One region of the Alcaligenes sp. LTN-3 genome, then DNA from elsewhere that is predicted to be linked to it. Evidence: riboswitches for the same ligand, from Rfam matches in the RefSeq annotation. Region 1 holds a riboswitch; the other holds the start of a gene.
What was found. Region 1 has a riboswitch for S-adenosylmethionine ahead of AC6I6N_RS05210 (hypothetical protein). Riboswitches for the same ligand answer to the same signal wherever they lie in the genome.
Positions count from the first base shown of each region.

Region 2: another riboswitch for S-adenosylmethionine. It lies ahead of metX (homoserine O-succinyltransferase MetX); the one in region 1 lies ahead of AC6I6N_RS05210 (hypothetical protein).

Region 1 is NZ_JCAPDN010000001.1:1,088,642-1,103,276, forward strand. Features, by position in the region: gene AC6I6N_RS05165 (c-type cytochrome) at 1-105, opposite strand, end outside; gene AC6I6N_RS05170 (nitrite reductase) at 119-1,678, opposite strand; gene pdxR (MocR-like pyridoxine biosynthesis transcription factor PdxR) at 1,998-3,470, shown strand; gene AC6I6N_RS05180 (cystathionine gamma-synthase family protein) at 3,484-4,719, opposite strand; gene rlmB (23S rRNA (guanosine(2251)-2'-O)-methyltransferase RlmB) at 4,878-5,624, opposite strand; gene rnr (ribonuclease R) at 5,694-8,171, opposite strand; tRNA gene AC6I6N_RS05195 (tRNA-Leu) at 8,281-8,365, shown strand; gene AC6I6N_RS05200 (heavy-metal-associated domain-containing protein) at 8,877-9,131, opposite strand; tRNA gene AC6I6N_RS05205 (tRNA-Leu) at 9,758-9,842, opposite strand; SAM-I-IV-variant riboswitch at 9,996-10,089, shown strand; gene AC6I6N_RS05210 (hypothetical protein) at 10,207-10,554, shown strand; gene AC6I6N_RS05215 (siderophore-interacting protein) at 10,551-11,351, opposite strand; gene AC6I6N_RS05220 (PadR family transcriptional regulator) at 11,333-11,926, opposite strand; tRNA gene AC6I6N_RS05225 (tRNA-Leu) at 12,088-12,172, shown strand; gene AC6I6N_RS05230 (NAD(P)/FAD-dependent oxidoreductase) at 12,504-13,577, opposite strand; gene AC6I6N_RS05235 (prepilin peptidase) at 13,909-14,589, opposite strand.
Region 2 is NZ_JCAPDN010000002.1:122,185-136,819, forward strand. Features, by position in the region: gene gshA (glutamate--cysteine ligase) at 1-80, opposite strand, end outside; gene AC6I6N_RS08760 (hypothetical protein) at 275-805, shown strand; gene AC6I6N_RS08765 (response regulator transcription factor) at 735-1,010, opposite strand; SAM riboswitch at 1,214-1,292, shown strand; gene metX (homoserine O-succinyltransferase MetX) at 1,282-2,526, shown strand; gene metW (methionine biosynthesis protein MetW) at 2,523-3,152, shown strand; gene AC6I6N_RS08780 (muropeptide transporter) at 3,170-4,399, shown strand; gene AC6I6N_RS08785 (trimeric intracellular cation channel family protein) at 4,408-5,025, shown strand; gene AC6I6N_RS08790 (LrgB family protein) at 5,047-5,781, opposite strand; gene AC6I6N_RS08795 (CidA/LrgA family protein) at 5,781-6,131, opposite strand; gene AC6I6N_RS08800 (RidA family protein) at 6,278-6,775, opposite strand; gene AC6I6N_RS08805 (RidA family protein) at 6,868-7,245, opposite strand; gene AC6I6N_RS08810 (ATP adenylyltransferase family protein) at 7,362-8,237, shown strand; gene AC6I6N_RS08815 (response regulator transcription factor) at 8,585-9,364, shown strand; gene AC6I6N_RS08820 (winged helix-turn-helix domain-containing protein) at 10,018-10,830, shown strand; gene AC6I6N_RS08825 (sodium:solute symporter family protein) at 11,342-13,039, shown strand; gene AC6I6N_RS08830 (putative transporter small subunit) at 13,072-13,194, shown strand; gene AC6I6N_RS08835 (LysE family translocator) at 13,337-13,996, opposite strand; gene AC6I6N_RS08840 (alanyl-tRNA editing protein) at 14,391-14,635, opposite strand, start outside.

The sequences.
Region 1 (14,635 bases):
TGACTGCCCATGCGAACCTTGTAAACCGGCGGGTTTATCCGCCGCCAACGCTGCACCTGAGCCTAAAAGACCAACCAGAGCCACACCCATAAAAAGCTGTTTCATGACATTCCTTTGCTTAGAATTTTTGGGTTTCAGGCTGACCGATGGTGAGCCAGCGAGTGCGAGCGCGAGAGAAAATACCCGATGGGCTTTCCATCTTGTGCTCGGCTACCAGCTCCAGGCTACGGCTGTCGTAGATTTTCAGACGGTCCCCCCAGTAACCCGAGCTGACGTACAAGTAATCTCCTGTGCGGTTGTAGTTAGGGAAGAAGGCATGGCCGCCCACATCCAGGGTTTTCGCCACCGACAAGGTGTTTTTGTCGATTAACTGAATCCAGGAAGCGCGCTTGTCCTTGTCAATAATGTCCACCGCCACATACGGTGCATTGGGATGTGCGGCAGGCGATTCGGTGGCCCCGGCTACCGGGATTTGTTTCACCACGGAAAAGTCCTTGGTATCCCAGGCCGTAACAACCGAACCCAGCTTGCAGCTGCCCATATTGGTACCGAAAGCCAGCATGCGACCATTCACTTCGGTAACCGCCCCCGAGCCTGCATGCGGTTGGCAGCCAGCTGGAATATCACGCACCACCTTGTCGTCCTTCAAGTCGATCGCCACATATTTGTTGTCATCGTAGGAAGCCACCATGGAGTAGCGACCATCAGGCGTCAGGAAAGTGTCATGCAACATGCGGCCCACCTTGGCCAGTTTGGTGACCGGCATGTCTGGCTTGTCCGGATCAATAATCCAGATCTGCCCGGCTTGGCGCAGCGTCAGTGCAAACTTGTTATTGATGCGGCTGCCAATGATGGGACCGCCGGCGGATTTGATGAAATTGCCATCCGGGTCCTCGCCCTCCAGAGCAAGATACTTCACCGGCTCCAGTGTGTCGGCTTTCAGGATGACCATGCTATTGGGCACAAAAGAACTCAGTGCCAACCACTTGCCATCTTTGGACAATGCAATACCGGTCCCCGTCAGGCCCACTTTGGCCTGCCGCACAATCTGCAAGGTGTACAGGTCAATTTTGTAGACGTGACCATCATCGCTTTTCAGGTAACCCCAACGCTCATGGCTGGGACTGAACTCCATGATATGTGGCGCACCAACCGTGGCGATTTCTCCTACCTTCTGATTGTTCTTGCCATTGATGAAAACGGCGCGTGCCTGATTAGAACCATCCCCCCGACCGTAGCGTCCCCGGGCCATGATGACCATCAAGTCGTAGACGGAGTCGATCTCGTAATTGGGCTTGCTGGGCAAGGTGGATTCGTCCACCAGTACTTTCACGCTGGCACGAATTTGATCCATGTCCCAACTGCGTTCCACCACGGGCTCGTTCTTGATCATCTTGGCCAGGGCACGAATATCCTCGTCGGGTAAACGTCCGACAAAAGGCGGCATCAAGGTATCCGGGATTCCAGTCATGATGGTGCCGCGCAAGGCAATCTCGCTTTGAACCAGGCGATCACTGTGCAAGCCCGGAGCAATATACCCTCCCCGGTCGGCTGCGTGACACACCGCACAGTTTTGCTGAAACAAGTTGTCTACCCGCACTTGCTCTTGCGTCGGTGCCGCCAGAGCCGCACTGACGCTGGTAGACAGGAAGGCCAGGGTCATCATTTTTCTATACATTCCATTACCTCCAACAATTGCCTTGCTAAAGGGCAAGACCATAACAACTATAACGATTGTTATTTTTTACTGAGAAGGTATGGATACAGATTACATAATGGGAATGGTTTTTTTATATCGTAATTACAATAAATTAAACACTCTTACTGAGATAAAAATATCCATGACAAAAGGCCAGTTGGCAGATCAAGAAGTCGGATAAATTTATCACGAACGAATCATCACTTTGAGCTAACTCAAGTTAAAACTAGAGGCTGCTGCCTATAGTGGCCCGGCTTGGCTCGCCCTTGATGGTTTTGATTATTTTTCCAGTCCCGCCATGTTTTCTTTACCGATTACGCTCTCTCATACCCATAGCCCACCGTATAAGCGACAAATTGCACGTCAAATTGAAACCCTGATCTGTTCGGGACGTTTGCAGGAAGGCAATCGCCTGCCCTCAATCAACCGTATGGCTTCTTTGCTGCAGGTTTCTAAAAACACGATCATGGGTGCCTATGATTTGCTAATCGACTCCAACCTGATTCATAGCGAACCCAGCCGGGGCTTTTTTGTCGCCACGCCCACCCGCAACGGGCGCAGTCGACTGGTGCCGGATTTTGTCATGGAGACGGCCCACTGTTCACGCAACCTGCGTACCAGCACGGCCCTGGCCAGCGGTGTTCATGTGCCCGCCGCCAGTGTGCCGGTTCGTTTTGATTTCAAGATTGGGCGCCCCTCGCTTCATGCCTTTCCGCTGCGCCAGTTCATTTACCTATCCAATCAACTATTGCGTTATGCAGGCACTGGTATGACGGACTATCCACCGCCTGAAGGTTTATGGGGTTTGCGGCTGCAAATTGCAGATTATCTGGCCGCCAGCAAAGGCATTTTGGCTGACCCGGACCACATCCTCATTACGGCAGGGACGCAGGAGTCCTTGAGCCTGATTGCGGCTCACTTTCTGGACGAAAACAGCTGTGCGGTGCACGAATCGCCTGGCTATAACGGCTTCAGGCATCTACTGGCACGCCATCGTACTCAGGGCATTCCCGTGCCTGTAGATCAACACGGCTTATGCACCGATCAATTGCCCAACAGGGCGGTCCAACTAGCCTTTGTCACGCCCTCCCATCAATACCCCTTGGGGCACACGCTGACAGTGCCGCGCAGGCAGGAGCTGCTGGCTTGGGCCAGCTCCAGCGGTGCTTTGATTATTGAGGACGACTACGACGGAGACTTCTGTTATGGCCCGGCCCTACCCGCGCCGCTCAAGGCCATGAGCCCCGGACAGGTAATTTACCTGGGTTCGTTCTCGAAAACATTGGGGCCTGGTTTGCGCTTGGGCTATATGGTCTGTCCACCCCATTTGAGCCAGGACTTTATTGCTCGCAAGGCCTTGCTCAACAATGGATCGCCCTGGTTAACACAAGCTATTCTGGCACGTTTTTTTGATGAGTATGACTATCCTCGGCACCTGCAGTATTTGCGTCGCCGTTACCTGGAGCAACGCAATACCCTGCTGCAGGGACTGAAAAAAGCATGGGGAAATACCGGAGTGGTCAGCGGACACAATGCTGGCATGCATCTGGCTTTCCGACTGCCTTCACAAGGCCCGGATGCCCATCACGTTGCTGCGGCAGCGCTTCGCTATGGCATACGCCTATACCCTTTGGCACAGGCCGCCAGCCAGGAAGCGGACGGCAGCGACCCACGCCATCTGCTATTTGGCTACGCGAATCTGGAGTGCAGCGAGTTACAACAAGCGATGCAGCATCTAGCCCTGATACAAGCCAGGCTGAACCATGGCTAGCTGTGCAAAGAACTTAAGACTGGGCCAGTGCCTGATCAAAGTCGGACGTCAGATCAATGATCTCTTCGATACCCACAGAGATACGCAACTGATTGTCGGAAATACCCATCAGGGCACGCTGCTCGGGCCCCATCTCGTAGTAGATGGTATGGGCAACGGGCAGCACCAGACTGCGGTTGTCACCCAGGTGCGTAGCCAGAACAAAGACTTTCAGACGATTCAGGAAGTCGAAAATTTCGATGCCCTCTTCCAGCACGACACTCATCAGGCCGCCGAAGCGATTGCCGAACAACTGAGCCGTACGCTCGTGTTGGGGGTGATCCTCCAGACCCGGATACTGCACGTGCTTCACCTTGGGGTGAGCCTTCAAATGGCGCGCCAAAGCCAGCGCATTGGAACAGATGCGCTCCATACGCAACGGCAAGGTTTCCGAGCCTACAGCCAAACGGTGGGCCACATCGGACGACAAGGTGCCGCCCATATCGCGCAAGCCCTTCTTACGGATCTGTACCAGGCCCCAGTTCTGCGTATTGCCATTGCGGTACACCTGGGCAATATTAGGATAGGTCGTCCAATCAAACAGACCTGTATCTGTCACCATGCCACCCAGAGCATTACCGTGGCCACCAATGTGCTTGGACAGCGAGTTGACCACCAAAGAGGCTTTGAACTCGCGGCCGGGCGACAGGTAAGGCGAGGACAAAGTGGCATCAACCACATACAACAAGCCCTCGTCCTGACACCATTGCCCCACCCCTTTCAAATCAGCCACCTGTGTGCCCGGATTGGCAATGGTTTCAAGAAACACCATGCGAGTATTGGGCTGACGCGCGGCTTGCACCTGGGCCACATCGGTTGCGTCTACCAGCGTGGTTTGAACACCCAGGTCGCGCAAGGTGCCCAACAGACTGTTGGTGTTACCGAACAGATATTTGCTGGCAATCAGGTGATCACCCTGGCGCAGCAAGGTAAACAGGGTCGCGGTCAATGCGGCCATACCGGTTGCAAAGCTGACGCTGCCCACCCCTTTTTCCATACGCGTAATCTTGGCTTCCAGCGCCGCCGTGGTGGGTGTGCCCTGACGAGAATAGGTAAAGCCGGATTTGCCCTGAAAGACTGCGGCCAGCTCACGCGCATCCTGAAAACCGAACTCGGTCGATGGGTGCAATGGCTGATGAATAGCGCCATACTGCGTACCCAAACGACGGTCAGAGTGCAAGGTAGAGGTAATAAAGCCGTTTTCTTCCATGATCGTTTCAAAGCCCATAATGCGTGTACACACCGTCAGCACCGATTGGGTTTTGCCCGGCTGACGGCCAATTACTTATTATCTGGTGAAGCGGCGAATGAAGCCCGCCGTTTTTTATACAAATAAGTAATTAAGTAAGTAACAAGACTTAAAAGAAATTAGGCCTGGCTACGTTGACGCAAGGTTTCGTACAGACAAACCGCACTGGCGACACTGACGTTCAAGCTTTCTACCGCACCCATCATGGGAATGGAAACCAGCTCGTCGCAGGTTTCACGGGTGAGACGGCGCATGCCCTCGCCCTCGGCCCCCATCACCCAGGCCATGGGGCGGCGGGCATCCACCTGGTGGAATGTGTGGGTGGCTTGATCACTGGTACCGACCAGCCAGACGTCGCGCTCACGCAGCATGCGCATGGTACGGGCCAAGTTCGTCACCGTAATGTAAGGTGTCGATTCGGCTGCACCGCAAGCCACGCGCGAGACCGTCGCGTTCAGACCCACGGCACGATCACGAGGCGCAATCACGGCATGCGCGCCGGCTGCGTTGGCACTACGCAGGCAGGCACCCAGGTTATGAGGGTCTGTGACCCCATCCAGAATCAGCAAAAAAGGAACCTGACCGGCCTCTTCCAGATCATCCAGCAATTCGTTGACATCAACGGCCAGCTCTTGCTCCAGAGCCAATGCCACCACACCCTGGTGACGTGTGCCTTTGGCCAGACCATCCAGACGCTCGACCGGCACGGCCATGACTTTCAAGCCTGCCTGCTCTACCTGTTCGATAAAGGCCAGCATCCGTTTGTCGCGCCGGGTCTGATCCACATAGACCTCGCGCACCGAAGCGGCGCTGAAACGAACTCGGGCAATAACGGCATGGAAACCGGCCAAAACCTGCTGAGGCATAACAATCCTTGGGGGAAATAAGAGCAAATAAAGAAAGCCGGGCAAAAAGCCCGGCTTGGCATTGTACGCCTATCGGCGTCGCCCTCTAGGGCTGCGCGTGGATTTGGCGGACTTGGCTGCCTTCTCCGTACTGCGTTTTTCATCCCGCTCGGCCTGCTTTTGAGAAGCTCGTCGCTGGGAGGCCGTGGTGCCCTTCAAGGCCAGCGGCTTGGTTGAAGCCGCTTTCTTGATGGGCCGCTCGGACGGATCAGACCCTTCGGCCGCCGCCTTCACCGCTTTGTAGCCCACGCCTTTAACCAGACGGAACTCAATACGGCGCGCCTCCAGATCAACACGGGCGACCTGCACTTGTACCGCATCGGTCAGACGATAGCGCAAACCAGTGCGCTCACCACGCAACTCGTTCGAGGTTTCGTTGTACTGGAAGTAATCTGCGCCCAGCTCCGAGACGTGAACCAGGCCCTCCACATACAAGGTATCCAACGTCACAAACAAACCAAAGCTGGTTACACCACTGATCTTGCCAGAGTATTCCTCGCCCACGTGCTCTTTGACAAACCAGCACTTGAGCCAGGCTTCCACATCTTTAGAGGCCTCATCAGCACGACGTTCGCGCGCCGACAACAAGGCACCCAGTTTTTCCCAGCGTGCAAAATCGCGCTTGCTGGCTGGCAAGGCGGCATCGCCCGGTTCTTCGGCAATCGCCGGAATGTAGCGCTGGCCTTTCAAAATACCCTTGATGACGCGGTGCACCAGCAAGTCCGGGTAACGGCGAATGGGCGAAGTGAAATGAGCGTATTGTGAATAAGCCAGACCAAAGTGACCCGTTTTTTCCGGGCTGTAAATAGCCTGCTGCATGGAACGCAAGCACATGGTCTGAATAATGGCGAAGTCGGAACGACCACGAGCGGCGGCCACCACTTTGGCGTAATCGGCAGAAGTCGGTTCGTCGCCCCCTTCCAGGGTCAGACCCAAGCTACGTAAATATTCGCGCAAGGCTTCCAGCTTGGGTGGCGTTGGGCCCTCATGCACACGGTACAAACCATTGCGACGGCTACGAGCAATGAAGTCGGCAGCGCAGGTGTTGGCTGCCAACATGCACTCTTCGATCAGCTTGTGGGCATCGTTACGAACCAGAGGTTCAATACGCTCGATGCGACCCAAGGGGTTACACACGATTTTGGTTTCAACCGTATCAAAATCAATGGCACCTCGTGCAGTGCGCTGCTCGGCCAACAAACGGTACAAGGAGTACAGGTTCTGCACAGGTTCGAGCACATGCTGAATCTGTGCGGCGGCCGGACCTGTAGGCTGCTGCAGGGCGCTCCAGATATCGGAATACGTGGTGCGCGCATGTGAGTGAATGACCGCTTCATAAAACTGATAGGCCGATACGGTGCCGGACTTGGGACCATCAGCCAAGACGACCATATCGCACACCATGACCAGACGGTCTACCGACGGGTTCAGAGAACAGATCCCGTTGGACAGGCTTTCTGGCAACATGGGGATCACACGGCGCGGGAAATACACGCTGGTACCCCGCTCCAGAGCGTCTTCATCCAAGGCATCGCCGGAGCGTACGTAATGGCTGACATCGGCAATCGCCACCAGCAATCGCCACGCCCAGCGCGAGCGTTTGCCCGTGCCAATATCAACGCGTTCGCAATACACCGCATCATCAAAGTCCCGTGCGTCTTCACCATCAATGGTGATGAAAGGGACATCGCGTAGATCAACGCGACCTTTGTATTCCGATGGCTTTACCTTGGCAGGAATACGGGCTGCCTGCTTGAGAGCCTTCTCGGAGAAATCGACCGGCACTTCAAACTTGCGCACCGCTATTTCGATTTCCATGCCGGGATCATCAATTTCCCCCAGCACTTCAATGACACGCCCCAAAGGCTGGCGATGGCGCTCGGGCTGCTGGGTGATCTCTACCGTGACGACCTGACCGGGCTCGGCCTCGCCCTGATCTCCACTTGGGATCAGGATGTCGTGCTTGATACGCTGATCTTCGGGCACCACGATAAACGTGCCACGCTCGCGCAAGAACCGGCCCACCAGCTTACTGGTATGACGCGCAGTAACTTCGACAATCGAGGCATCTGGTTTGCCACGGTATTCACCGACGATACGCACCATAACGTGGTCGCCGTGCAACACTTTGGCCATCTCTCGTGGCGACAAAAACAGATCAGGCTGCCCATCGTCGCGCTGCAAGAAACCAAAACCGTCGCGATGGCCCAACACTTTGCCTGCGATAAAGCCAGTTTGGCTGTTTTTACGAATTTTGCCTTCGGGGGAAATAAGCAGTTGCCCATCGCGCTCCATTGCGCGTACACGCCGCTCAAAACCCACCGTAATTTCTTTGCCCAGGCCCAGCTTTTTCGCCAGAGCCTGCATGGTCAGGCCGTCTGCATCCTCGCGCAGCCCCGCCAAGATCACTTCCCGCGTCGGGGTATCCGGGTCAAAGTCAGGCGGCAACTCATAACGGCCCGTTGATTGAATACGGTCCTCAGTACTGTCTTGATGTTTTTTATTCAAAAGGACACTTCCATTATTAATAAAGTATGCCTATAATCTTTTTTCTTTGCTGCTCACGCAGCGAAGTCGTTAAAAAGCTTTTGGCACAACCATAAGCATACAACGATATGCCCAGGTGGCGGAATTGGTAGACGCGCATGGTTCAGGTCCATGTGCCTTCGGGTGTGGAGGTTCGAGTCCTCTCCTGGGCACCACAAATTCCTAAAAAGCCGATCATCGCAAGATGGTCGGCTTTTTTCATTCTCGCCCAGAAAGTCAGGTGCTTGAGCACCTGACGTGAGGACGAGAAAGGTCGGGCATGCAAGCCCGACCGGGGTCGCGCCTGTGTGACCGAGTCCTCTTCTGGGCACCAAAATTCCGAAAGGCCGATCATTTCTCAATGATCGGCCTTTTGTAGTTTGCTGCTTCACCAATTCAATATCCTTCAGCATCAGTGCGACAAAGCCTGACTGCGTCAGAAAACGAGCAGCAATGCGACTCCTTTCCTGTTTGAACACAGCCATTTCCACATAAAGAATCATCACCACATAATCGGCTGCTTTCTTTACAAGCTTGTGAATGCATAGGCAAACAAGCACTGGCGGGACCAAGCTGAAACCCTCAGGGCACCACCCCATCACACCCGTGCCTGCCCCTGCTTCGTACAGCCATAAAAAAACCGACTGTGTTTCTACAATCGGTTTTCAACTCCAGGATGTAGTGAGTTTAACCGCCACAACCACCGCAACAAGCACCATCTTCACCATGCACAGGTTTGGCGATTTGATAGCCTGCCTGCTCAACGGCAGCATGGAGGTCTTCCAGCGAGACCTGGGTTTCATCAAAACGGACCGATGCCTTTGCATTTTCGAATGAGGCATCTGCCGCTTGCACGCCATCGATAGCCGCCAAGGCAATGGCTACTTTATCGGCACATTCAGGATGTCGCAGACCCGCCAGTTTCAGCATTCCAACTTGCATTTTCTATCCCTTTAACATGAGGTGAGGCAGTTGATGAAATCGCCACCGCCCATAAAGATATATATTAAATACATCTTATAAATACGGCAAGAGACAAGAAGCCACCATAGATAAAAAAGCTCAGCTTGCGGCTGACTGACAGCAACGCCACGATACTGAGTAACGCCGCCATAAGCAGGGGATAGCTGGGCGCCACAGGCTAGCTCGTCCAGGAGGGCAATCCCGTGACGATCACCGGGACAAAACCGCAGAGTACAGCCACCCCAATGTTATGACTCAAGAGCATACAGGTGCTTGGCCTACTACAGGCAGGAGCTCATGCAACTGCTGGGCCATGGGGCTGCGAGAAAGCCAAGTGCACAAGACTAATCAGACGCGGGCTGCAATCAATAGAAAAGGCCAATCATCACTCTGAACACACACACAACAAAAAGCCGACCATCTTGCGATGATCGGCCTTTCGGAATTTTGGTGCCCAGGAGAGGACTCGGTCACACAGGCGCGACCCCGGTCGGGCTTGCATGCCCGACCTTTCTCGTCCTCACGTCAGGTGCTCAAGCACCTGACTTTCTGGGCTGGAATGAAAAAAGCCGACCATCTTGCGATGATCGGCTTTTTAGGAATTTTGGTGCCCAGGAGAGGACTCGAACCTCCACACCCGAAGGCACATGGACCTGAACCATGCGCGTCTACCAATTCCGCCACCTGGGCTCTGACTGCGGAATTTGTTTTTCAACCAACCCTTGCAAGACAGAAGGTAACTATAGCACGATTTTTAAATGATGCAAACTATTTCTGTATTTTTTCATATCCGACGGAAATAAACGCGGCCCTTGCACTTCATAAGAATCGCTTTTATGCTTATTGCTATATCAAGAGTTGGGGCAACCCATGCCAACCTGTGTACCCGCACAAGGTGGATTCAAGATATGGCCATCTGGCAATCAATGGGATCATCAAGACAAGAACCCGCTGCCAGCGGGTTTTTTTATGCTTGGCCCCTACCGGGCAAAGGGTCTTTTAATCCAACTTGCTCACCCGGAAGCGCCTTCCAAGAGCTAAACAGGAGTATTTCATGTCGTCTGCACCGTTTTACTATCACCTGACTTTAGAGCAGCACAGCTACCGCATTGTCCTGCGCCCCGGATGTTCCCGGCTGGCCGTGGTATGTGAACTGCATGCTGATACGGTCGGGGATTACGAGCCGCGCTGGCTGGGTTCCAGTTGTCGCGGTGGCTATTGGGCTCGCTTCCAGCATGATATCGACAGCACCTTGCTGCTGAACATGGATGCCATTGCCCGTTTGATTGACGAGCACCGTCTGGCTCATCCCAATGCCGTGCTGGATACGGATTTACAGCCCGTCCTGAACGTAGGCGGACGCTTGCGCGCCCAGCCCTACCCTCAGCAAAAAGCCGCTTAGTCCAGACGTGGGGCATCCTCGCCCTGGTCACCTTGACGCCAGTAGCTACTGGCCCGAATCGCACCTTTGTCCAGACCGCGTTCTTGCACCCAGTATTCGCGCAGGCTTTGAGCGATGGCATATTCTGCGGCGACCCATACATGGCCGATGCCGCTCAGCTCGGGCGCAGCACGCAGGGCATCCAAAATGCCATTCAGACCGGCCAGCGAAGGAATCCAGTTCACCGTGACATGGTCCGGCGCTTCCATCGCACCCACGGTCAGCAGATTACGTGCCAGCACGTAAACCTGCACCTTCACGTTGGCCGGTAGTTCATTCACTCGTCGCGCCATGGCAGGCACAGCGGTTTCGTCGCCAATCAGGATTTGCCAATCCAGATCCTTGCTGACCAGAAAGGAGCCGCGTGGACCGGCCACGCCCAGCTTGTCACCCTCTTTGGCTTGCATGGCCCATTGGCATGCAGGACCTTCACCATGGACCACAAAATCAATATCCATCTCAAGTTCCTGTTCACGGAACAGGCGAGGCGTGTAATCACGGATGGGGGGCTTTTCCTGTCCGGCAGCAAAGACCATGCCACGATCGCCCATTTGGGGCAGACGCAACTCTTTGGTGGCCGGGTCGGGGAAAATCAGCTTGACGTGATCATCAAAGCCGGGGGTATAAAAACCTTCCAGATCCGAGCCTTCCAGGGTGATGCGCACCATATCAGGACCCAATTCGCGCCGCTTTTTCACGGTCAGCAAACGCAACTTCAGGGTATGAGCCACTTTCTGCGTTAATTGTTCGGACTGCATTTTTCAGACTCCTTGGGCAAGTTCCGTATTTCGGCGATGGCTTTTTCCAGAATGGCCACCACCTCCGCCTGTCGCGCCAGACTGGCGGTCGATTGTTCAAACATGGCCTGCTTCAGGCTGTGGCGTACCTGGACAAATTCCGGCAACCAGCCCGTTTGCTCCTGCGCGGCCTTCAAATCCTCGTCGCTATTGTGTTCGGCCAGCATCTGCCGTATCCACACCAGCTTGCGCCCGCGATAGGTCAGGGACTGCATCAGGTAATCGCACTTTTCCTTTTGCTCTTGCAAATACGCTTGACCTTCCTTAGTCAGGCTGTACATCTTGCGACGACCTTCTTCTTCGATCAGCACCCAGCCTTGCGTGGCGCAATACGCCAGGGCGGGATACACCGCGCCCGCGCTGGGCACATAGCTGTTCTGGCTAAGCTGCGCAAAGCGGCGAATCAACTGATAACCGTGAGTACTGCCCTCTTTGAGCAGAACCATCAGCATGAGCTGCATGGCCCGAGCGGAGTACTTTCGGCCCTGGCCCATATCCAGCAGCATGCGCTCGACATCCACTGTATTGAATTTCATGTCCATACTCTTATGCTATATCACATGACACACTATAATGATAATGAGAATGCCAATCAACTAAAAATTGAAATTGAATTTATCGAGTGAAAAACGCTTGCTTTACTTTGGGATCTCATCCTATAATTTAATGCTTGAGACGGGCAGCAGCCTTAATCAAAGCCCAGGTGGCGGAATTGGTAGACGCGCATGGTTCAGGTCCATGTGCCTTCGGGTGTGGAGGTTCGAGTCCTCTCCTGGGCACCAAAATTCCGAAAAGCCGATCATCGCAAGATGATCGGCTTTTTGTTTTGTACATTCAGCACACAAAAGGTTTGAAAATCGTGTTTGAGGGCGAGAATAGTTGCCATGCAAATTCTGCGGGGATCATCTCGATGCGCCCAAGCTCTCTGCTGGCACTACAACCGCCGACCAGTAGAACTTCTTTCAGGATGCAACTCAAAGCGCCCAGAACAAACTCCAGCTGCACTGAAGAATAACCAAGCACAAAAAAGCCGAAACAGTGCCCATGTTGCTTCGGCTTTTTTACTCTGGCGGTGTTATCGCAAGTTATTCAGCTATCCCACCCTCTTCACCATCATTCCAATGGGCGATGACGACGTTGCCAGAAAGGCTGTGCCGCGTAGCGTTGCTCCATCCCATACAAAGCGTGCTGCGAATTCAAATGGCGCACCAAGCCCAGCAGATAGTCTTTCTCGTAAGCTCGAGCCGGTTCCGAATTGCCTTGTGTCAGGGCCACAGCAGCTTGCGCCGCTTGTGTTCCGCTCCACAAGGCCGTTGCCAAACCGTTAGCGGCCAAGGGGTCCATGGCCGCGCCTGCATCGCCTGCTCGCAAGATACGACCTTCCACGAAGTAAGACACTGTGCAGCTGGCAGCGGCGCTGACTTTAGGCGTGTAGTCGGCCATCTTGCTATCCAGACCCAGGCTTTCCATACGCACCCGTGCCGCATCAGCACAGCCCAGCAAACCGGCCCATACCGCACCATCACGGCTCAAGCCATCAGGCAAAAGATCCGAGTCCGAGAACAAGGCCACCATCAAGCGATGGCCTGGCATGGGGGACAAATACCACCAGCCCAGCTCTACCGCCTCCACCAGAGAAGCGGCTAATGGCTCGGCTCCTTCGGGCAAGTCAAAGACATGCCAGGCAGCGACCAGTCTGTCCAGACGATGGCGCTCGGCTGCCGCACCGGCGGACACGGCCGCACGGCCGGTGCAATCGATCAAGGCCGTTGCCTCCAGGCTGCTACCGTCTGCCAGCCTGGCAATGACTCCTTGCGCTTGATGCTCCAGACTCAAGACGCGAGTCTGGCGAATACTGACCTTCATTTCTTTTTGCACGCGCTCAAACAGCACCTGCTCCAGACGGGCCTTGTCCAGCAAATAGCCCTGCCCGTCCTCATCCTGCACGGTACGCAATCCTGCGCCACCCCATACTGAAAAACGCCCTTGAGAGCGCAAGGCAACCGTCTCGTCCAGGCAGCTTGCCCAGCCCAGACTGGTCAAGACCACGGCCCCGCGTTCGGACAAGGTCTCGCCAAACGAGGGCTGGGGCTCCTGAGGAGACACCAGCGTCACTTCCTGGCCTTGCATACTCAGGCGACGCGCCGCCGCTAAACCCGCCACACCGGCGCCAACAACAATAATCATGCCTTCATCCTCAGGTTCCCGTCTGCTTTATCAGCGGGACAATGTCCATAGAACCGCGTTGTACTTACCCATACAGCCCGGGCGGAACTCCCGCCTGCCCGACTGGCCCCGGACGTTTTACCACGACAGCCCGGTGAGGAAAACGATTTAAACCCAATAGGCACACTCAAGCCTATTGCAGCCACCTTAAACAGAAAAATCCACGAAACCCCGCGTCGATCCCCCCTCCCGAAAAAGGTCACGAATTAGCACGCATCAACACACATAGAATCCAACAAAGGGAAAACCGGCGGTCATTTTTTTATAGTTATAAAAATCATGAGACTTTTCTTTACAAAATGCGAGGCAACGAAAACAACATGACCCAGCCTCCCAACACCAGATAGGGACCAAAGTGAATCGCCTGCCCTGCTTGCAAACGCCCACCAAGGCGCAGGACCAGAGCCGCCAACAGGCCCAGTATCGATGCCGATAACAACAACCCCGGCAACGCAGTTGCTCCCAACCAGGCCCCCAAGGCAGCCAGTAACTTGAAGTCGCCATACCCCATGCCCGCGCGTCCGGTCAGCAACAAGAACACATGGTTCAACAGCCACAGCAATCCGTAACCCAGCGCCGCCCCCATCACTGCCAAGGGCAGGCTGCTAAAAGTGTGATCCAGGTTGACCAGCAAACCCAGCCACAGCAAGGGTAAAGTCAGGCGATCGGGCAGATAGCCGGTTTCCGCGTCAATCCAGGCCAGCAAGGCCGTCCCGGCGATCAACACGCAAGCCGCCACTGCCGCTGGCGTCAGTTGCCAGCGCCAACCGGCCCATAGCATCAAGACCAAGGCCAGGCTCTGGCATACCCACCCCCATTGGCGATGGGTACGCGGCGAACGCCTGGTCAGTTCAGGCTCCAGCTCGATGGGCAGGCTCCAGGACAAGCGTCGGGCAGGCCAGACGAAACAGATTGCCAAGACCAGAGCAAGCCCCATTCCCGCCCAGGCATTGCCCCACGACGTCCACATCATAATGATCCTTCACTGGGTGAATAAACACGCGCTGGCACAGGCCGCG
Region 2 (14,635 bases), on a different contig from region 1:
TTTTCGATGCCGCGCAAGATTCCCTGCAAAATCTCGGGATTCTGTTGCAGGGCAAGGCGGCGTTCGTGGCTGGTGTTCATGGTGGTGTTTCCCACTTTCGAAATCGGGTGCAAGATACGGGACTGTTCAAAGGGGCCTGGCCCCGTCTATAAATAGTAGTCCGACCACACTTGCTTTGTTAAGTTGCGCCAAAAGGCGTATCGGGCAGGGCGAGTATAAGGCGGCTGTTCAACCAGCCGATGAAAAGCATGAAACGGGATACGGGATTAGCACCATGATGATCAGGCGCATTATTGCGATACTGGCGGCCTTCTTGACTTTGGCCGCCTGCAGTCCGGAGTTTAACTGGCGCAAGGTTCAGCTTGAACACACTGGCCTGTCGGCCATGTTGCCCGGTAAGCCCACCACCAGTCACCGATTGCTGGATTTCGAGCAGTATCAACTGGATTTTTATCTGACGACCGCCACGGCGGGTGGACAAAGCTACACCGTGGGCCATGTGATTTTGCCAATGGAGCTGCAACAGGACGAGACCGCCCGCCAACGCTTGTACGAGGCGCTGCATGACTCTTTGCGCGGGAAATTTATACCGGATGGGCAGGTCAGCGAGAAAAGCCAGATACAACTGCCACCACCAGGTCAGGTGTTTTTCATGACGCGCGATGTGGGGGGCGTCGCCTTGCGGCTGGAGGCCATGATCCGTATGGAGCCAGGCTGGATAGTGCAGGGCTTTGTTATGACGGATTCCGGTAAGGCTCCGGATGCGGCTCAGGCAAAGGTTTTCTTTGACGGCTTAGCTCGCTAGCTGGGTCGCCGCTGATCAGACGCCGCTGCAAGGCCAGGGTAATGGCCGCTTGGCGGCTGTAGACCCCAAGCTTGGCGTAGGCGTTTTGAAAGTGAAAGTTGATCGTGCGCTCAGTAATGCCCAGGATGATGCTGATTTCCCAACTGGTCTTGCCATGGGCAGCCCAGTTCAGGCAGGACTGTTCGCGTGAAGTTAAATGCGTCACGGTAAAGCCATTCCTCATGCATTCGTGGTAAACGTCGGGCCAATGTACTCAAATTTAGCTTAGCTGGCAGACAGATGAGAATGAAAATAATGATGTAAATCAAAGCATTGACTTTTCTTGGCTGCGTTCATTGCCCAGGGTCCTGAATCGATCCAGCTTGGTCGATTTGGACGCCGCGCCGCAGCGATGCTAGAATTTTGTCTTATACGTTTTGCGCCGATTTGCCTGATCCGCTTGCGGGCGCTCCATAAATCCAGCTAAAGAGGTCCTGATGGCCACTGATTCCGTCCCTAGCGCCGACACTGGCGCCCTTAGCCCATCCTGCGGATTGATCCCCGAAGGTTCCGTGGGCCCCGTACAAGCCGAACTCATCGCCTTTGACGAACCCCTGCATCTGCGCAGCGGGCAAGTGCTGCCCAGCTACGAGCTGGCAGTCGAAACCTATGGCACCCTTAACGACGAACGCAGCAATGCCGTATTGGTGTGCCATGCCCTCAATGCCTCGCACCACGTGGCCGGGTATTACGACGACGATCCTAAAAGCATAGGCTGGTGGGACAATATGGTCGGCCCTGGCAAAGCAGTGGATACCGATCGTTTCTTTGTCATCGGCGTCAACAATATCGGCTCCTGCTTTGGCTCGACCGGCCCGTCCAGTATCAACCCTGCCACTGGCAAACCGTGGGGCTCCGAGTTTCCCGTGCTGACGGTAGAAGACTGGGTTCGTGCTCAGGCCCGCTTGGCCGATTACTTTGGCATCCGCAAGTTTGCTGCCGTCATGGGGGGCTCCTTGGGTGGCATGCAGGCCCTGAGCTGGGCCATCAGTTGCCCCGAGCGTGTGGAGAACTGTGTGGTTATTGCCAGCACCCCGCGCCTGTCGGCCCAGAACATTGCCTTTAACGAAGTGGCCCGCAGCGCCATTTTGTCCGACCCGCAGTTTCACGGTGGGAATTACTACGAGCATGGTGTGGTGCCTAAAGCAGGTCTGGGCGTTGCCCGCATGGTGGGCCATATCACCTATTTGTCTGATACGGCCATGGCCGAAAAATTTGGCCGTAATCAGCGTGCGCCAGCCCAAGGTGGCGAATACAACTACAACTACGGCGTGGAATTCGAGGTCGAATCCTATTTGCGTTATCAAGGCGAGAAGTTCTCGCGCTATTTTGACGCCAATACCTACCTGATCATCACTCGTGCGCTGGATTACTTTGACCCTGCGCGCCAGTCTCAGGGGGACCTGGTCAAGGCACTGGAAAATGTGCAGGCCAAGTTCTTGCTGGTGTCCTTCACCACGGACTGGCGTTTCTCGCCCGAGCGTTCGCGTGAAATCGTGCAGGCCCTGCTGCGTAATCAGCGCCAGGTAACGTATGCTGAAATCGATGCCCCGCACGGGCACGACGCTTTTTTGCTGGAAGACCCTCGTTATCATGCCGTTGTGCAGGGATACTATGACCAGATCGCCGCTAATTTGGGCTTGCCTGCGCGCACGCGCACGACAGGGGTGCTGGCAGAATGACTAAGCCGCAAACACAGGTGGATGATGTCATGTTAAGACCGGATTTGCTGCGCATTGCGCAGTGGATTGAGCCAGGTTCGCGTGTGCTGGATCTGGGCTGTAACGATGGCACTTTGCTGGCGCATCTGCGCGATACGCGCCAGGTCGTTGGTACAGGCGTAGAGCTGAACGACCAGTTCGTGATCGCTTCGGTGCGTCGTGGCGTCAATGTCATTCAGCAGGACTTGGAAGAGGGTCTGGCGCTATTTAGCGATCAGCAGTTTGACACCGTTGTGCTGTCCAAAACCTTACAGTCCATGCACCATACCGAGCACATCCTGCGCGAGATGGCGCGGGTGGCGCGGTATGGTATCGTCTCGTTTCCTAACTTCGGTTATTGGCCGCATGGCTGGAGCATTTTGCGCGGACGCATGCCGGTCACTGGCGAAATGCCTTACCAGTGGTACAACACGCCCAACATCCATTTGTGCACCATGAAAGACTTTCAAGATCTGGCCCAGGCGGTGGGGGTACGCATTCTTGATCGTGCCGCATTCAATGGTCGCGACACGGTGCGCTTTTTACCGGGCTGGCGCAGTACTTTGGCCATGTATCGTTTCGAGTCTCCCCACTTTCTTGCTGCTTAGCGCTAATAAGGCCTGACGTGTCACGTGTCTATACCAGTCCCCGAGTCTTGCCTTTGCTGATTCTGGGGTTTGCCAGCGGCCTGCCTCTGGCCCTGGTTTCAGGCACCTTGCAGGCCTGGGCGACGGTTGAAAATGTTTCGCTGACCGAGATCGGTTTTCTGACGCTGGTCGGCTCGGCCTATACGCTGAAGTTTCTGTGGGCCCCCCTGATTGACCGCTATGCACCACCGTTCATGGGGCGCAGGCGTGGCTGGATATTGTTGACCCAATTGCTGCTGGCCGCCTCGATTGCGGCCATGGGTTTGTTTTCTCCTTCCGTAAACCTGACTGCGTTGGCCTTGCTGGCCGTGTGGGTGGCCTTTTTGTCAGCGACGCAGGACATTGCCTTCGATGCCTATTGCACCGATGTGCTGCAAGCGCAGGAGCGGGCGGCGGGGGCGGCGGTCAAGGTCATGGGTTACCGCATCGCCATGATCGTCTCCGGTGGTCTGGCCTTGATTCTGGCGGATCGCTGGTTGGGCTGGTCCAATACCTATTTTCTGATGGGTGGTTTCATGGCACTGTGTGCGCTGGTGACCTTGATTTCACCAGAACCACAGGAACAGAGCCGTCCGCCCCGTAGCTTGTCTGAGGCGGTCGTGGCACCGTTGGCAGATTTTTTCTCGCGCCCTGGCGCCTGGAGTATTCTGGCGCTGATTGTGCTCTACAAGCTGGGCGATGCCTTTGCCGGTGCCTTGTCCACCACCTTTTTGATTCGTGCGGCCGGTTTTACGCTGTCCGAGGTTGGCACGATCAATAAGGTGTTTGGCCTGGCGGCGACGGTGGTTGGGGCCTTGATGGGCGGGGCAATCATGGCTCGTCTGGGTCTGTACCGGGCATTGATGATCTTTGGTGTGTTGCAGGCTGTCTCCAACCTGGGTTATTGGTGGATTGCGATTGAAACCGCGCCATCCATGTGGCTGATGGGCATGGTGGTCGGTCTGGAAAATCTGTGCGGCGGCCTAGGCACAGCAGCCTTTGTCGCTTTGCTGATGGCCCTGTGCAATCGGACTTATTCCGCCACTCAATTTGCACTTCTGTCGGCCTTGTCGGCAGTGGGGCGTACGTATCTGGCTGGGCCTTTGACACCTGTACTGGTCGAATCCCTGGGCTGGCCGGGCTTTTTTATTTGTACCGTCTTTATTGCTGTGCCTGGCTTGCTGATGCTGCGTTGCTATCGGGGGCTTCTTCAACAGCTTGATGCTTAAAAAATATCATGCTCTTACTTGTTCTCTACATTATTGCCATCACCGCCGAAGCCATGACCGCGGCGCTGGCCGCAGGCCGTCGCGACATGGACTGGGTGGGGGTGTGCACCATCGCTTGTGTCACCGCTTTGGGTGGCGGCTCGGTGCGGGACGTGCTGTTGGGGCATTACCCGTTGACCTGGGTGCAGCATCCTGAATATCTGTGGATTACGGCAGGTGCGGCTATCCTTACGGCTTTGATCGCCCCTATCATGCGGCGCTTACACAGCCTGTTCCTGCTGCTCGACGCCATGGGGCTGGTGGTCTTTACCGTGATTGGCTGCCAGATTGCGCTGGAGATGAAGCTGCCGATTACGGTGGTGCTGCTCAGCGGCATGATTACCGGTTGTGCAGGTGGTGTCTTGCGTGACATCTTGTGCAATGACATCCCCTTGCTGCTACGCAAGGAGATGTATGCCAGTGTATCCATGCTGACTGGCGCTTTGTATTTGGGCGCCCAGCATTTGGATTGGAACCCGTATGTCACCCTGTTGGGCCCCATGATTATCGGTCTGGGTTTCCGTATGCTGGCTTTGCATCGCAATTGGCAGATGCCCCGTTTCGTCTATCGAGACGAGTGGCGCTAGAGCCAGGCTGTCCCGCCTGGCTCAGGCCACACCTAACCAGCGCAAGATAATAGGAACAAAGGGCACCAACACGGCGGTCATGATCCCGTTCAGACTCAGGCCAATGGCAGAGAACGCCCCAATCGTTTCATGAACCTGCAAGGCGCGGGCGGTGCCGATGGCGTGTGCCGTCACGCCCACAGCAAAGCCACGGGCTTCGGGGCGATCAATTCGCAGCACGTTCAGCAGCGGGCGCGCCATAATGGTGCCCGCGATCCCAGTAATGGCAACAGCGACAGCCGCCAAGGAAGGTTGCCCGTCAAATTGTTCTGCCAAAGCCATGGCAATTGGCATGGTGGCCGAGCGCGGTGCCACCGACATGATGGTTTCAAACGAGCCACCCAAGGCCCAGGCAATCAGCACCGTACTGAAAATAGCGGTCACCGAGCCAATCAGCAGGGCAATGGTTAGTGGCTTCCAGATCTTGCGCAACTGACGCAGCTGGCTGTAGAGCGGCACAGCCAGGGCAACCGTGGCAGGGCCAATCAGAAAGTGAATGAACTTGGCCCCTTCAAAATAGACGGGGTAGGGCGTGCGGGTCAGCAAGAGCAGGGACACAATCACCAGAACCGAGACCAGAATCGGCAGCAAGAACGGGCTACTACCTGATTTGCGGTACATCCAGACCGAGCCTGCGTAGACCGAGCAGGTCAAGGTCAGCCACAGCAGGGGCGAACTGGACAGAAAGACCCAGATTTGAAAAAGTCCGTCCGTCATTACTCTTTTTCCTGGTGGTTTTTAAGCAGACGATTGAGCACCAAGGCTGTGACCACCATGGTGATGACGGTGCCGCCCAAGGTGGCGATCAAAAAGGGCTGCCACTCCTGGGCTACTCGATCAAAATACAACATCACGCCGGTTACGGCGGGGATAAATAGCAGCATCAGGTTCTGTAGCATGACACTGGCTGTGCTCTCCAACGAGGCCGGTACGCCGCCACGAATCAGCAAGGCCGCAGCTAGAAGCAGCATGCCTGCCAAAGGCCCTGGCAGCGGCAAAGATAGTGTCTGCACCAGAATTTCGCCGATTAACTGAAAGGCGAAAAGGGCAGTAATCGCGTAGATCATGAGAGAGTCCGTAAAGGCAACGAAAACGCCAGGCGGTAAGCCTGGCGCGGGTAAAAGGTCTGGCTAAGGGTGCTAGTGTGCCATACAAGACAGTCAGGCAGTAAGCGTGCCGCTTATAAGGGATCGGCTATGGCAAGGGGCTGGTATCAATGCTTGGCTGGCCTGGTTTTAGTGCCCGTCCATGCCTGAACGTCGATTTCTACGTCCACACCACCCACCAGTTTGGCCTGTACCAACGAGCGTGCCGGAAAGTTGCTGCCCAGGCGTTCTTTATAAGTTTTGTTGAACTGATCGTACAAGGCCATATCAGATAGATACACCGTCACTTTGACGACATGGCTAAGGTCTGCACCGGCCAATTTCAGCGTCTCTTCAATTCGGTCCAGCGTGGCATTGGTCTGATCTTCAATACTGCTGCGCACGATCTCGCCTTTCGCGTTCAGCGGGATTTGTCCTGACAGGAACAGAAAGTCCCCGGCTTGCACGGCGCGGGAAAAAGGCAGGTCCGAATCGCCCAGAAAGCGTTTGATCGCAGTCGGTTCTGCGGCTTGGTCAGTCGTGGCTGCGTAGGCGGTGATGCTGGTGCCCAGACCTAAGACAGAACAAGCCAGTAAAGTGTGACGGGCCGAAGCAAAAAAACGCATCAGAATTCTCCTTGGACTAGAGGAATTCAGTGTGCCATATCCAAGGCCCGGTAGCGTGAATTTGTGTGACGACCCGTCGGTCTGAAAGCGGCTTAGGCGCGATCGCCCAGCCAGGCTTGAACTTCAATTTCTACGTCCACGCTTTTGGCCAGTTTGGCTTCAACCAGCGAGCGGGTAGGCAAGGTGTCGCCAAAGCGCTCGGCATAGACTTTATTGAAGTCGGCAAACAAGGCCATATCGGACAGCCAGACAGTGGCTTTGACCACATCAGCCAAGGTGGCGTCAGCCAGAGCCAGACCTTCGATCAGGCGGTCAAACACAGCGTGGGTCTGGTCCTGGATGGAGCCACGCACCACTTCACCTTGGGCGTCATAGGGGATCTGGCCGGACAAGAACAAAAAACCGCCAGCCATGGTGGCACGCGAGAAGGGCAGTGGCAGTGGGCTGGCAATACGGCGGATACCGGACATGGAGTACTCCTGATAGAGGTGGTGGAAAATTTGCGTTAGGCAGCATGCGCGTTTATTCGCGTCTCTTGCCTACAATAAGGCGTCACTATACAACTTCAAATGAGGAGCGAGACGACGTGAGCAAGGAAATTTTGCAACGCCTGGACCAACTAAGTCGGGCCGCGTTGGCCAGTGGTGATTTGTTGCCCGTGCAAGCTCAAGAGCAGTTGATGCGGGATCAAGGGCTGGCATTTTTTGTGCGTTGGGTATCTACTCTGGCGGCCAAGGATGCTGCCAGCGTCTCGATTCCAGGTGGACCGCGCGACCCCAACTTCAATCCTTTCTTGCCGCCAGCCCCCGCTTTGACGGTGGATGATGCCAGCAGCACACACAATATTGTGCTGAACAAGTTTGCTGTCTGTGATCTGCATTTGGTGCTGGCTGACAAGGTGTTTTCCGAACAGCTCAGCCCGCTACGCGATATTGATTTCCGAATTCTGGCGGACTTTCTGGCCTTGCAGAATGGTTTGGGCTTTTACAACGGCGGTGGCCCGGCAGGTGCCAGCCAGCGTCACAAACATACGCAATGGATTCCGCAGGCGGACAGCAATGGTTCGCTGGCTCTCTATCTTGACAGACTCCCCGCCCAGGCTGCTGCAGGCAGCGCGCATCAACACCCTGCCTTGGCTTTTGAGCATTGTTTTGTGCGCTTGTCCGATAGCCGAGATCCGGTCGCCTTGAGTGACAGTCTTTTGAATTCTTACCGCCTGGCGTGCAATGAGTTGGGTTTGGTGCCAGGGCAGGACGGACAGTTACCGCCACATAATATGTTGGCTGGCCAGGGATGGATGCTGGTGGTGCCGCGCAGCATGGAGTTGGTTGACGGTATTTCAGTCAATGCCCTGTCTTATGCCGGCTGCATTTATGTGCGTACTCCCGAACAAATTGATGTGGTACGCCAGATCGGCCCGTTGGGCGTTCTGGCGCGGGCGGGCTATGCCAGCAACGCATAATCGTTGATTTGAGGTTTGCCCTGCTTTACTGATGAGCCCCGCTACGGTGGGGTTTTTATTTGTCTGTTTGTGTGTTTGAGTATTGTTTTGAATCTTAATTTACTCATTTGAAACAAAAGAAAAATATTTGAACGTAATGGCGCTTTGTTTTCGGATCTTTGCATTCAAAAGCGAAGTTTACTAGGTTTGAAAGAAATGAAATGAAATAATGTAACTGTTTTTATGGAAATAAATAGAAATATAAAGGCTGGGTAAATAAGCGAATTATTTGGAAGTGTTTTTAATTATTAGAATTAGCGTCGACTTGGAACAAAACAAACTTATTTGTCCCCATAGGTGGATTGCTTATGCATGTCTCGTCTGAAGCTCATATTTTGCTTATTGCTCCAGAACCTGCCGGCATAGCCGATTTACTGGCTTTGTTACGCACTAGTTTTGCTCGTATTAGTTTTGCGCTGGATGCACAGCAGGGCTTGGCGCGTTGCCAGTCCTTGCAGCCTGATTTTGTGTTGAGTGAATACCACTTGCCTGGTTTGCGGGGCGACACTTTTATGCGGATGTTGCGTGCCAATCCCCAAACCGCTTCTATTCCGGTGGTGTTCCTGTCAGCGGTTTTATGCGCGGATAGTCAGCTCATGGCTTTACGTAGCGGCGCTCGCGATTTCATTGCGTACCAAACCCATGTGCAATTAGTGATCGAGCGTATTCGCCTGCATCTGGGCCTGAGGGAGATGGAAGCAAGTAGAGAAGAAAGCAGTGCTAATAAGGGGTGGAAGGGGTTTTCTAGTTCATCCGCTCAGCATTACCTGGTCGATGCAGTACAGCAGTACGTGCGGGACAATCTGTCGGATTATTTGACGGTCGACAGTCTGGCGGAGAGGTTCGGGACGACCGCTCGCCGCTTGAACGAGCTCTTTAAAGAGAGTGGTGGTTTAACGGTGCGCGATTTTGTGTATTCCAGCCGCATGCGTTATGCCATGCACTTGCTCAGGCAAACCGATATGGCCATCACTAACGTGGCGGCCGAGTCCGGCTATCTAAATCCGGCCAATTTTGCCACCGCATTTCGTCGATGCAGCGGCCTGTCTCCCTCGGTTTACCGACAGCACAAAAATCCTAATATTTAAAACAAAAATGAAATAAACGGTTTATTAGGGTGTTTTTTTGCAGTGATTCAAACAGGTTCAGTAAAAATTCAAAAGCAATTATAAAAAAATGGTAAGAAAATAAAAAAAACCGAATAGGGATGAAATTTCGGTAAGGGTTTATTGAGAAAACATGCAAATTATCGTCGTGACGGGGTGCGGAGGTATTGCACCCGAAAACTCGGTTATGTCAGTGCAATACAAGAGGGTCAGAGAAAATTTTGGCTAATTTCTTTTATAAGCGGACAGATTATCAACAGCATTTATAAGTTGGTTTGAAACGAGAAAACGACAACATTGATGGCAGTTACGGAAAACCCCAAGACGCGTACTACATACCGCTGCGGCGGCATTGGCGACAGCCAGGCTTGTGCTGGAATGGGTGCAGGGCGTGCCTTTGCGGCACCGTACCACCTTTTTTCATCTGATTTCTGGCGAGACTGTTTCTTTGACTGCGGTCCGCAAGACTACTCTAAAGCAAATGGGCGGGACAGTTCCAGTGACTCTGAATCCTGATCCCAACATGGATTCCTTGTTAGCCGCGTTTCTGGTCAAGGCAGCCAGTGGCGAATTTACCGGCCAGTCCAAGGGTAAAAACATCAATTGCCTAGTGTGGGCCCACAGGGGTAAGGACTATGACGGTAGAACGAATGTTTCTGTTACATAACGACAAGGCCAGTTTGCAGCAGATCGTCTTGGAGTCGGAGCAGTGGGGCGTCAAGGTAAAGACGGTAGAGACGATAGAGCAATGCCTGTCCTTAGCGCATTCAATCGGGGCGGAGATGGTATTTGCTCTCGTGTGTCAGGCAGAGAAGATTTTTTGGCATATCAATCGTTTACGCATGGAATTTCCTGCTGCAGGTGTCCTTGTTGTGCGGCGCGACAAGATGGCTGGCCTGGAACGAGGACATTTGTTGCTTGCTGGGGCTGATGCCTGCTTTGACCAGGATGCTTTGCCGGTGGAAGTGGTGGCTTGCGTGCAGGCCTTGCGGCGTCGCGGCTATGCCTTGCAGCAAAGTTTGCGAACTGATTTGGCGGAACCCGTCAATGCGGGGATGTTGCCTCATAGAACAGAGTTGGAGCCGGATCTGCAACGATGGGACTTGATGGAGAACGGTTGGACCTTGCTCACGCCACGCGGTCACTCGGTCCTGTTGACGCGCGGTGAGCGACGTATTGTGCAGGTTCTCTTTGCGGTCAGTCCGCAAACCGTAGAGCGTGATCGTTTGTTTCCTCCGGAAGAAGGGCGGGAGTCGACTGCCCGTTCTGTGGACGTTTTGATCAGTCGCTTGAAACGTAAAATAACGGCGATCGGAGAGGAACTGCCCATACGCTCGGTGCGAGGGGAGGGCTACGCTTTTGTAGGCAAAGTGCCTGCTGCCTGCCAAGAACTGGCACGTGCCAGTTTGAGTACTGATGAGGTCTACGAGTGTATTGAAAAGGCCTGAAACCCCCTTTTTCGATGCTGAAACAGCATGATATAGACCCTAAAATTTTAAATATGTATAATTGGTCGCTCTGGTTCATTGAATCAGCTTCTCGAACAGGCCGTTCAGGTGCGACAAAATTGCATAAAAAAATGGCGGTCCGTTCTTCAACAGGTTGTTGCACAACAACCCGGCTTTAGCCCGAAACACCTTGCCCGACCCTTGGGTCGCGGAACAACCAGCCGACGGTCTCACACGACTTCGGCCTGCAACAGAGCGGCTTGTCTCTGGCCATGTTTATTTGCTGTAAGGCCCGCAGACTTGCCGTAATGTGAGGCACTTTGCGCTGTGTCTTGCTTTTTTTCGCTTTGGCTCTGGTCAAGGGCGAAGGCGCGTGTGCGCGCGTTCGGTTCAGGTGTTTCGGTTCTGATCTTGGGATCGGTGCCGCCCAGCGCGTTACTGCGGAATCGGCACGCATGCGAGTGAGAGCTGTTTTGCAAGCAGCCATCGCGCAGAAGAGAAAGGGAAAGACATGCAAGAGGCGGAGTTTTTTACGCTTTCAACCACAACGGCCATATTGTTGCTGGTTGGCTTTTATGGTGCGACATTTCTGATGTCGCTCGTGATTGGCCAAAAGAAAGAAAACGTGGATGGATACATGGTATCCAACAGTGCAGTGGGTTTTGGCCTTGCAGCGGCCAGCATGATTGCCACCTGGATATGGGCCGCGTCCTTTTATGCCAGCGCGACCTCGGGTTTTAAATATGGGCTATCAGGCCCTCTACATTACGGGCTATGGGGTGCTTTGATGATTCTGTTCATCTACCCTTTTGGGCGACGTTTTCGCCAACTTGCCCCGCAGGCACATACGCTGGCCGAGGTGCTGCACGCACGGCACGGCTCGTCCAGTCAGATGATTATGGCGATTTCCAACGTGGTGGGCAGTAGCATCAGCCTGATGGTGAACTTCACCGCCGCGGGTGCGTTGGTCTCGGTCCTTAGCCCTCTGACATTTATTCAAGGTGTGCTGATTGCGGGTCTGGGAGTGCTGTCCTATACCTTGTGGTCAGGTTTTCGCGCCTCGGTGATGACGGACTTTGCTCAACTGGTTGCCATGATTTTGTCAGCCGTCGTCATTATTCCGCTGATTTTCTTTAACGCTGGTGGCACAGAGATGATTCAGGCCAATTGGTGGCGTCTGGATTCCGAGCAAGCCAACTTCTATTCGACCAAGGCCATTTTGGAGCAAGGTGCGCCGTACTTTGTGGCGGTACTGGCTTACGCGATTGGTAACCAGACGATTGCCCAACGCCTGTTTGCAGTGCGAGAGGATCTGATCAAGCCCACTTTCCTGACGGCCACGATTGGTTACGGTGCCGTTGTCATTGGTTTGGGTATGTTGGGTCTGCTGGCTTTGTTCACCGGCTTGCAGCCTGTGAATGGCAATATGAACAACATCATCCCGCAGATGGCGTCTACGTATCTGCCACCCGTTGGCATTGCCTTGTTTTTCGTTCTGGTGGTGGGCTCCTTGTCTTCCACTGCGGACTCGGACCTGGCCGCCTTGTCAGCGATCGTGATGACGGATATTTACGCCAAGAACATTGCTCGTGGTCGCCCAAAACCCGCTCGTATGCTGTGGTGGGGCCGTGTCACGATGGTCGTTGCCACGATGGTGGGGGTGATCTTCGCCAGTTTGCGTCTGGATATTCTGGTGATGCTGGTGTTTGTCGGTGCCTTGTGGGGCGCGATTGTGTTCCCGGTCATTGTCAGTTTTTACTGGGATCGTGTTACCAACAAAGCGTTTACTTGGTCGGTGTTGTGCGCTGTTGTGCTGTTTACGATCGTCCGCTTTGAGCTGATCCCTATCGAGGGTGTGGTGGCCTTGTTCTACGAAGTGACTGCATCGATTGGCGGTGGTGTTGTTGCTGGTTTGATGACCTTTGCGTTTTTCCGCAGCCGTATTGCCATTGCGATTGGTGTGATTGCGACCGCTATCTTGCTTCCCAACTTCATTGGTTTTCTGCGTGAGTACATTGTTTTGCTGGGGTCCTTGACGGCTTACGGCGTTAGCGCTGTGGTTTGTGTGGCCATCAGTTTGCGTAGTCAGGAACGTTTTGATTTTTCCGTCCTGGCCGAGCGCGTGCAGTCTTTTCACTATGACGAGACTCCCGTACCGGGCAAGAAACAGCGTGAAGTGAAAGGTGAGCCGGTTTCGGCCCGCGCTTGAACTCACGATAGAAAAAAGCAAAGGAGAATCTTATGTTGATGACGATTTACTTTATGATCTGGCCTGTCATGTCGGCCATCATTTTAGTCTTGCTGGTTGGCAACCTGATCCGGGATTGGCGCAGAGCCCGTAAGACGGGCCAATCCATGGTCTAATGAAAAATCGCCCCGCCTTTTCACAAGGCGGGGCGATTTTTTTATGGCGCTAGAGCAATCATGCTTGCTGCTATTTATCGCTTATGCAGGCCAGAGTGCAAAGGTAAGCTGCGATCTTTGACACTGTTCGGCTTTTGTCTGCTCAGATCAAAAGACGCTGCCCGGCATGCACCAGCAGGCGCAGTGAAAAACCAAGTAGCAAGACGCCTGTTATCCGTTCAAACCAGGTTCCCATGCGTAAGAAACGCTGGCGCACGCGAGGATTGGTGAAGATCAGACTAACGACAATAAACCAGCCCGCATTGACCAGGCACATCCAGACGCCGTAGAGCATTTGGGTGCTGAGCGGGGTGCTGGCACTGACTATTGATGTAAATACTGCCAGAAAGAACAGGGTGGCTTTGGGGTTGGTGGCATTGGTCATAAAGCCCAGCGCCAGAGACTGACGCACGCTGACGGCAGCGGGTTCGCCATTGCTGGACTCGGTTAGGCTTACCTCCATGGGAGAGTTGGCCTGTCGTAAAAATCCCCAGCCTATGTACAGCAGGTAAGCGCCGCCCAAGATTTCGGCCACGCTCATCAGCCAGGGAGTGGAGTGCAGTAAAGCGCCTACGCCCAACAAGGTGTAGATCACATGAACGGAAATTCCCGCCCCGATGCCAATAGCGGTGGCAATGCCGGCCTGGCGGCCCAGCCGCACACTTTGGCGGATGGTGACCGCAAAGTCAGGCCCAGGGGCAATAACGGCCAAAAAATGAATCAACGCCAGAGTAGTGAACTCTGGCCAATAGGTTTGCAACACTATTCACTCCAAAAAATCAGCGGCATGGCAGGTCTGCGATATCCCACAAGGCAAGACGGGCTCAGGCGCAAGTTGCCCTTGCTTGGGGTGACGAGATGCTCTGCAGCTCTCCTTCCGGCTTGGCCATTGTTACGTTGCCCTTGCGGGCTGCTGGGCGGGTAGTGATCGAGGGCGTTTTGACCGAGGATAGCGTCGCCCAGCTTTTGTGAGGTGGACGCATCAATGCAGCGGGAACGTCGGGTAGCCAGACGTTCGCTATTTGCAGGGACTGCATATGTCCAATCTGTAATCGTTCAGCCTCTCAATACATCCCTCATGTTCTTGGTGTTTTTAAAAGGCTCTTGTCTTTTCCCATTGATAGACGGTGCTAATCAACTATCCTGGTTTTTATTGTTTATTCGGTCATCATTTCATAGTGAACGCTAAGTTCATCCTTTTTGTTTTTGATGCGAATTATTTTCAATCCAGCCAATTCAGATGTGTTTTCAACATGGGTGCCGCCACATGGGTATTGACCCAGATTGCCAATTGCAACTTGGCGTCGGCCAGCCTGGAAACTGATGAAAATAGCTTGGGCCAGTTGGATTTGTTCGGCACAGTGGTTCGATAAATCGTCCAGAAGTGGGGGCAGGGCATTTG